DNA from 4 places in the Bradyrhizobium sp. 186 genome. Region 4 is predicted to be linked to each of the others. Evidence: predicted binding sites of a transcription regulator. Region 4 holds the regulator's gene; each other region holds the start of a gene.
What was found. The regulator LexA, encoded in region 4, represses DNA repair genes until DNA is damaged. The targets are predictions, from matches to a motif close to TGTTCNNNNTGTGTTCNG.

Region 1 (2,200 bases), 4.7 Mb from region 4:
GATCGCCCTTCGCGACGGTCTCGGCCTCGGCCTGTTTTCCTTCCAATCCCAGGACAAGGGCCAGATTGGCCCGGACGCGCGGAGCGGCAGGGTTGCGTTCATGCGCGCGGCGCAGCGTCTCCTCGGCCCTGGGCAGATTGTTCTGGAGCATGTAGGACAGGCCGAGGTTGGACAGCACCGACGGCTCGTCGGGCACGATCTTGAGCGCGGTGGCGTAATATTGCTGCGCTTCCTCGTTGCGGCCGAGCTGGTCGAGCGCCGCGCCCTGCGCCGACAGGATGTGCCAGTCGGGATCCTCCGGGGTGTGCGCGCGGCTCAAGACATCGAAAGCCTGCTGGAAATTGCCGCTGTCGGCGAGCGCGCGGCCATAGCCGGCGAGCAGCGCCTTGTTGCTGGGATGGCCGAGCACGGCTTGCTCCAGCACCGCGACCGCCTGCGCACGCTGGCCAGTGTCACGCAGCGCCTTGCCGTATTCGAGTGCGACGTTGGGATCGCTCGGCTTGGCGCGATAGCGCTCGCGCAGGCCGTCCATGTCCGGCTTCGCATCCGGCTTGCTCGCCGCTTCCGACTTGCCGCCGAGCGCACCGGTCACGTCCTCCAGGCTCGTGGTCTGGCAACCGCCGAGGACGAGCACCAGGAGTGCGGGAAGCAGAAATCTCGCCGGGGGAGAGGCGCGGGACGAACGCTTGGACATACTCTGATCACTCGGCGACTGATCAGAGATGCTTACCGATTAACGCTAAATTCCCGTTAAGGAAGCGCGCGCGTCAACTCTATTGTTGCATGATCCATTCGGAAAACCGCTACGCACTTCTCCGGATCATGCTCCTCTAGTCCGTGAATTCAGCGCCGAATTCGCAGCCGATGCGCCAGCGCAGGCGGCACTGACGGGAATAGTCGGGCGCGAAAATGATCGTGAACTGCGGCGGCAATTCGAGAAATTCCGCCACCACTTTCACGCCGCCAGCAGAGATGTCCGTGATCGTGCAGTCCCTCGGCAGCGAGCCGGCGCCAAAGTGGATCTTGGCGAGCCGAGTGCACACGCGACGTTCGCTTCTGCGGCGATTTGCAAGCATTTTGATTGTTCACTTGTTAGATCACGGCCCATCCCGCACCTCTACGAGTACCGAACATTCGTTGGAATGTGCTGAGCAGAGCCCGTCGCATTCGAGGCGTAGTGTCGGCGCCGCGTTTACGACCGGTTAGGGCTTCGACAGCCCGCAGCCCGTTCCCGTATTGTTCTTGCCATGACTAGTCGCCTCTGCTACCCTTGATTGCGCAAGAGGGCAGGCTGGTTCGGGCATGGTTCAGCGGGTTTCTACCGTCGCCTTTGAGGGGATCGAGGCTCGCGCGGTCGACGTGCAGGTGCAGGTCGCGCCGGGCCTGCCGGCCTTTGCCATCGTCGGTCTTCCGGACAAGGCGGTGTCGGAGGCGCGCGAGCGGGTCCGCTCGGCGTTGATCGCCTCGGGCCTGGCGCTGCCGGCGCGGCGGATCATCGTCAACCTGGCGCCTGCCGATCTGCCCAAGGAAGGCAGCCATTACGACCTGCCGATTGCGCTCGGGCTGATGGCGGCGATCGGTGCGATCCCGCCGGATGCGCTGACGGGCTTTACGGTTCTTGGCGAGCTCGGCCTCGACGGCTCGATCGCACCCGTCGCCGGCGTTCTCCCCGCCGCGATCGGCGCCAATACGCGCGAGGAAGGATTGATCTGTCCGGCGGCTTGCGGCTCGGAGGCGGCGTGGGCAAGCCCGGATATCCAGATCATCGCCGCACACTCACTCATTCAGATCGCCAATCACTTCAAAGGGACGCAGCTGCTGTCGCGGCCCACGCCGAAGGTGCATGAGGCCGCGGCCTCTTCGCTCGACCTGCGCGACATCAAGGGCCAGGAGAGCGCCAAGCGGGCGCTAGAGATCGCGGCGTCGGGCGGCCATCACCTCCTGATGATCGGCGCGCCCGGCGCCGGCAAATCGATGCTGGCCGCGCGCCTGCCCTCGATCCTGCCGCCGCTGTCGCCCGGCGAGCTGCTCGAAGTCTCGATGATCGCTTCTGTCGCCGGTGAGATCGAAGGCGGCGCGCTGACGGCGCGGCGGCCATTCCGCTCGCCGCATCATTCCGCCAGCATGGCCGCCCTCACCGGCGGCGGCGCGCGCGCAAAGCCGGGCGAGATCTCGCTTGCGCATCAGGGCGTGCTGTTCC
Region 2 (2,200 bases), 250 kb from region 4:
ACCAGGAGATTGGGGAATTTGGCCGGAAGAACCGACGGCTCTGTCTCGTTGTTGTCGTAGTTCGGCTGGAAATCGACGGTGTCCTTGTCGATATCGGCCAGCAGGGCCAGCGCCGACTTGGTCAGTCGCGCTTCGGTATAACGATAAGCGGCAGGCGGATCGCCATCGACCGAGCCGAAATTGCCCTGACCGTCGATCAACGGCACGCGCATCGAGAAGTCCTGCGCCATGCGGACCATGGCGTCGTAGATCGATTGGTCGCCGTGCGGATGATACTTACCGATGACGTCGCCGACCACGCGGGCGGACTTCACGTACTTCTTGTCGGGCGTGTGGCCCTGCTCGTGCATCGAGTACAGGATGCGGCGGTGCACCGGCTTCAGTCCGTCGCGGGCATCAGGCAACGCACGCGCCACGATCACGCTCATGGCGTAATCGAGGTAGGACTTCTTCATCTCCTCGAAGATCGAGACGGGGCGAATGTCCGAGGGTTGCGCCGGCTGGTCGCCGGGCTTGTTGTCGTCGTCAGCCAAGGGGGAATCCGGTGAGTTTTTATCTGGGAATCATATAGCGCATCGGGCCCCTGATAACCACCCTTGCGGGCTCTCGGGAAGTCCTTTTTCCGCTTATTTTTCCAATAACTTAGGGCCTTACGAGCAGCGCTTGGGAAGGGCCCGGAACAGGCTTTCCAAAACCGCCTGTAACACGTGGAAAACTGTGCGGCGAGTGAGCCCGTTTGCCGTGACGTAATCCGAGCTCAACCCAAACATGAAGCGGGCCCGGAAATCCCGAGCCCTTCCTGCCGACTAGCAAGATTTGCTGACACGACGTGTGAAGCGCCGCCCCATCCAGCCGGCGCGTCCTCGTCGTGCGATCCGCGTTCTCAGAACGGGATATCGTCGTCCATGTCGCTGTTGCGGCCACCGCCGGCGGCGGCAACGGGACGGCGCGGCGCGCTGCTGACGGGACCAGAGGAGCCGAAATCGCCGCCCGGCTCGTCGCCGAAGTTGCCGCCTGCCCCGCCGCTACGGCCATCGAGCATCGTGAGGGTCGAGTTGAAGCCCTGAAGCACCACCTCGGTGGAGTACTTCTCCACACCGCTCTGGTCGGTCCATTTGCGGGTCTGGAGCGCGCCCTCGATGTAAATCTTGGCGCCCTTCTTCAGATACTGCTCGGCAACCTTGCAGAGCCCTTCATTGAAGATCACGACGCGGTGCCATTCGGTCTTTTCCTTACGCTCGCCGGTCGCCTTGTCGCGCCAGGTCTCCGAGGTGGCAATGCTCAAATTCGCAATCGGCCGCCCGTCCTGGGTGCGGCGGATTTCCGGATCCTTGCCGAGATTTCCAACCAGAATGACCTTGTTGACGCTTCCCGCCATCTCCGCTCTCCACTCCGAATGCCACTGAATCTCACAAGGCCGGGCCGCGCGCCCGCGGTCCTCGGCCCCCTGTTGCCGACCCTATACGCTTGCGAGGGCCGATCAGGCCGTTACGCCTCAGGTTATCCCCAAATATAGCATTGACCTGAATTTTGTTCCAGATTTGTTCTTAGGAAGTCCTGCCGCTGAATCTGCGGGCGGGACGCACAAATGCGCAGCGAAAATGCAAGGTGCCCGGTGGAACCTTTTTGGGTTCCCGCAAAGCAGGAAAACTACTTAACATTCATCAAGTTAGAGGCGCCTCCATTGCCCCGCGAGTGTTGCATTTCGGAGACGGACTCTGCCCATTGCTTGGGCTACGGTTGCCTTGGACTTAATTCATATGGGCGTCACGCCTGATCAGCCGCTTCGGGGATAACAAGAAGCGGACGAACCTGGGGAGACTGGCAATGAATAAGCTTTTATTTGGTGCAATCGGTGCAGTGGCGTTGGGCCTGTCGGCTCCCGCAAGCGCGGCGGATATGGCGGCGCGTCCCTACACGAAGGCTCCGGCGCCGATGGTCGCGACCATCTATGACTGGAGCGGCTTCTACATCGGCATCAACGGCGGCGGCGGGTCGAGCCACAAGTGCTGGGACTTCGTTGCGCCGGTGACCGGCGTTCTGGTAGGCGAAGGCTGTCACAACGCGACAGGCGGCACTGTCGGCGGCCAGATCGGCTATCGCTGGCAGTCGGCTAACTGGGTGTTCGGCCTCGAAGGCCAAGGCAACTGGGCCGACTTCCGGGGCGACAACGTGAGCACCCTCTTCCCTGGTAGCGCAC
Region 3 (2,200 bases), 1.3 Mb from region 4:
GGCGTGTTGTAGCTCGCCGGTGACGTTGCAGCGCGATTTGAAGCGAGCGCGGATCGTTCTGTTGGCGGCGGATGGGCGCAGCACCCGCTCGATCGCCAAAGAAGTCGGAGTCCAGCCGCGGATTGTCAGCCTTTGGCGGCACCGCTATGCCGATCATGGCCTTGAAGGGCTGCAAGACAAGCCGCGGCCCGGCAAGCAGCCGATCTATACGAAGGTCACCGACAAGCGGATTCTGAAGCTGCTGGATAAGCCGGCCCCGCAAGGGTTTGCGCGCTGGACCGGCCCTCTGCTGGCCGAGGCGCTCGGCGATGTTGACGTCCAATATGTTTGGCGGTTCCTGCGCAGCCACAAGATTGACCTCGCGGCTCGCAAGTCTTGGTGCGAGAGCAACGACCCGAACTTTACGGCCAAAGCCGCCGATGTTGTCGGCCTCTACGTCGCCCCGCCCGCGAAGGCCATTGTGCTATGCGTGGACGAGAAGCCCTCGATCCAGGCCTTGGAGCGAGCGCAGGGTTACCTGAAGTTGCCCAATGGCCGCGCCTTGACCGGCCAAAGCCACGATTACAAGCGGCATGGCACGACAACGCTGTTTGCGGCGCTTGAAGTCGCCACCGGAAAGATCATCGCGACGCATTCAAAACGCCGTCGCCGCGTCGAGTTTCTCGACTTCATGAACAGTGTCGCCGCGGCCTTTCCGGGCCGAAAGCTTCACGTCATCCTCGACAACCTCAACACCCACAAGAAGAACGAGCCCTGGCTCAAGGCCCACCCCAACGTGCAATTTCACTTCACGCCGACAAGCGCGTCCTGGCTCAATCAGGTCGAGGTCTGGTTCTCGATCTTGCAGGGGCAGTCACTTAGCGGCACCTCCTTCACAAGCCTCAACCAGCTTCAGGAACACATCGATGCCTACGTCAACGCCTACAATGACAAAGCCGAGCCCTTCATCTGGACCAAGAAAAAGGTCCGTCAACGCCGTTTCAAAGGCCGCCGTATCACTCAGCTCTGATTCCGAGTACTAGTTCGCTTCTGTCCTCAAAATCAAACTAGGACACTCCCAAAATCAACTTAGGACACTGGGGATCAAATACGGACTGTAAAAGAACATATTGCGAACTTGGAACAAATGGGGTACATTGGTTTTATCGCCGGCCCGCCTCGTCAATCGTTTGTCCCCCTAGCGAATCCTCGTCATAAGGAGCACGACCCGATGTCCACCACTGCGCTGCGTATCGTCGAAGGATCCTCCATGGACAAGAGTAAAGCTCTGGCCGCCGCGCTCTCCCAGATCGAGCGGCAGTTCGGCAAGGGCTCGGTGATGAAGCTCGGCAAGAACGATCGCTCGATGGATGTCGAGGCGGTGTCGTCGGGCTCGCTGGGGCTGGATATCGCGCTCGGCATCGGCGGCCTGCCGAAGGGGCGGGTCGTCGAGATCTACGGGCCGGAATCCTCGGGCAAGACCACGCTGGCGCTGCATACGGTGGCCGAAGCGCAGAAGAAGGGCGGCATCTGCGCCTTCATCGACGCCGAGCATGCGCTCGACCCGGTCTATGCGCGCAAGCTCGGGGTCAACATCGACGAGCTCCTGATCTCCCAGCCGGACACCGGCGAGCAGGCGCTGGAAATCTGCGACACCCTGGTGCGTTCCGGCGCGGTCGACGTGCTGGTGATCGATTCGGTCGCCGCACTGGTGCCAAAGGCCGAGCTCGAGGGTGAGATGGGCGATGCGCTGCCGGGTCTCCAGGCCCGGCTGATGAGCCAGGCGCTGCGCAAGCTCACGGCCTCCATCAACAAGTCCAACACCATGGTGATCTTCATCAATCAGATCCGCATGAAGATCGGCGTGATGTACGGCTCGCCGGAAACCACCACCGGCGGCAACGCGCTGAAGTTCTACGCCTCTGTCCGCCTCGACATCCGCCGCATCGGCGCGATCAAGGAGCGTGACGAGGTGGTCGGCAACACCACGCGCGTCAAAGTGGTGAAGAACAAGTTGGCGCCGCCCTTCAAGCAGGTCGAGTTCGACATCATGTACGGCGAGGGTGTCTCCAAGATGGGCGAGATCCTCGATCTCGGCGTCAAGGCCGGCATCGTCGAGAAGTCCGGCGCCTGGTTCTCCTATGACAGCCAGCGTCTCGGCCAGGGCCGCGAGAATTCGAAAGCGTTCCTGAAGGCCAACCCCGACATTAGCGCCAAGATC
Region 4 (2,200 bases):
GTTCCCGGCAGCAGGCAGACCGCGACGGACATGTCGGCTTCGGAGGCGAAGCCGCGCGTCGAGGTGCCGCGGAAGTTTGTCGTGACGATCGTCTCGCCGACTTCGGCGGGACGCGTCGCGACGGCATGCAGGCTGTAGTCACACATCGGGCGCTCCTCATTCAGGATAGCAACCCGCGCCTCTCTCGGAGGCGCAGGCCTCTATCAGAGTGGAAACTGTGATCTTATGCTTGTTTGTGGGCAAATCTGCGGCTCACATCCGTAGAGCGCGATCACATTATCTTTTTCAAATGCGCTGGGAACAAAGTCTGCTCCAGTGCATTTAGCAAGCCTCGACGTCAGCGGCCGGCAGGCGCGGACCAGCCCGAATATTGCCAAGCCGGTTGCGACGGCTGCTCGACGGCGTTGCGGGCATTGCGGAATTGCTCGCTGACCGCCGCCTCCTTGCGGACATGATGACGCGACTGTGCGGCGAGGGCTTGCGACGCTGATGCTGCGATCAGCGCCACGGTGATTGTGCTTAAAGCGATCTTGCGCATGGTTGTCTCCTCGGTCTCTCAAGGCCGCGAAGCAGTGGGCGCTTCGTGCGGCGTGCCGAGGATGTAGCGCCGGAGGGGTGGCCGGATAATCTGTGCAGAACCAGAAAGACTATCCAGCCGGAGCGGACAATCCGTCCGCTCCAATGTGTATCGAATGACCGCCGGATAGGCTCAGTACTTCCGGTACAGCCCGATCAGCTTGCCCTGAATTTTCACCCGGTTCGGCGGCAGGATGCGCACCTCATAGGAGGCATTGGCGGGCTCGAGGGCGATCGAGGCGCCGCGGCGGCGGAAGCGCTTCAGCGTTGCTTCCTCGTCGTCGATCAGCGCCACGACGATGTCGCCGGTATCGGCGCTCTCGTTGCGCTGGATCAGCGCCATGTCGCCGTCGAGGATGCCGGCCTCGACCATCGAATCGCCGCGCACTTCGAGCGCGTAGTGCTCGCCAGAGCCGAGCATGTCCGGCGGTACGCTGATGGTGTGGCTACGGGTCTGCAAGGCCTCGATCGGCGTACCGGCCGCGATGCGGCCCATCACCGGCACCGCGACGGGGCGCTCGCCGTCGTCCGCCGGCGCGCTGGAGCGCACCTTGCCGAGATTGCCCTCGATGACGCTCGGCGTGAAGCCGCGGCGGCTACCGGCGGCGGCCTGGAGCTCGGGCAGCTTGATCACCTCGATGGCGCGGGCCCGGTTGGGCAGGCGCCGGATGAAGCCGCGCTCCTCGAGCGCGGTGATCAGGCGATGGATGCCCGATTTCGAGCGCAGGTCGAGCGCGTCCTTCATCTCGTCGAAGGAGGGCGGCACGCCGCTTTCCTTCAGACGTTCGCTGATGAACCGCAGAAGCTCGTATTGTTTGCGCGTTAACATCTTGACCAAATCCCCCGGTTGATGTCGTTCGATTCCGAGACGGTGAATTCAGCGGCGAACCGCCAGATGCTCGAAACAAATCATGAACGGACACTATATGTTCGATATGTGTTCCGCAACTGCTTAATTTACCGTGAACGCGACGAACTTCGCGGAACGCGTGTGGTCGACGCATTCAGACCGGCAGTCGCAGCACCTCGCAGGGCATGCCCGCCTCGGCCTTCGGCGCGAATGGTGCGCGCACGAGAAGTGCCTGTGCCGCAGCAAGATTCGCAAGCAGCGAAGAATCCTGATGGTTGACGGGAAGGGCCACCAGGGTGCCGTCCTCGCGCAGCTCCAGGCGCGCGCGAAGATAGTCCTCGCGCTGATCATTGGCACCGACATCGCGGCCGAGCACGGCGCGCTCGCGGCGGTGATGAATCACCTCGCGGCCCGACAGCGCGCGAATCAGCGGCACCATGAACAGGAAGCCGCAAACATAGGACGATACCGGATTGCCGGGCAGGCCGATCACGCGCATCGCGCCGAGACGCCCGTGCATCATGGGCTTGCCCGGTCGCATCGCGATCTTCCAGAACGCCATCGAAATGCCCTCGGCGTTGAGCGCCGGCCGGACCAGGTCGTGGTCGCCGACCGACGCGCCGCCGGTCGTGATCAGGATGTCGGCGCCGCTCTCGCGTGCGCTGCGGATGCCGGCGGTGGTGGCCTCCAGCGTATCGGCGGCGACACCGAGGTCGATCGTTTCGGCGCCCTCGCTGCGCGCCAGCGCGTGCAGGGCGTAGCCGTTGGAATAGA

Region 1: IVB18_RS49640 (YifB family Mg chelatase-like AAA ATPase) is a predicted target of LexA. The motif match lies at 1,227-1,244, and genes of this name have one in related genera.
Region 2: IVB18_RS26085 (single-stranded DNA-binding protein) is a predicted target of LexA. The motif match lies at 1,532-1,549, and genes of this name have one in related genera.
Region 3: recA (recombinase RecA) is a predicted target of LexA. The motif match lies at 1,101-1,118, and genes of this name have one in related genera.

The regions. Positions count from the first base shown of each region.
Region 1 is NZ_CP082164.1:10,383,678-10,385,877, forward strand. It holds gene IVB18_RS49630 (tetratricopeptide repeat protein) at 1-694, opposite strand, end outside; gene IVB18_RS49635 (PilZ domain-containing protein) at 831-1,076, opposite strand; gene IVB18_RS49640 (YifB family Mg chelatase-like AAA ATPase) at 1,303-2,200, shown strand, end outside.
Region 2 is NZ_CP082164.1:5,439,898-5,442,097, forward strand. It holds gene gyrA (DNA gyrase subunit A) at 1-533, opposite strand, end outside; gene IVB18_RS26085 (single-stranded DNA-binding protein) at 884-1,378, opposite strand; partial or broken gene IVB18_RS26090 (outer membrane beta-barrel protein) at 1,828-2,200, shown strand, end outside.
Region 3 is NZ_CP082164.1:6,946,371-6,948,570, reverse strand. It holds gene IVB18_RS33620 (IS630 family transposase) at 1-1,009, shown strand, start outside; gene recA (recombinase RecA) at 1,211-2,200, shown strand, end outside.
Region 4 is NZ_CP082164.1:5,689,587-5,691,786, reverse strand. It holds gene IVB18_RS27355 (hypothetical protein) at 1-146, opposite strand, end outside; gene IVB18_RS27350 (hypothetical protein) at 338-538, opposite strand; gene lexA (transcriptional repressor LexA) at 710-1,405, opposite strand; gene glp (gephyrin-like molybdotransferase Glp) at 1,581-2,200, opposite strand, start outside.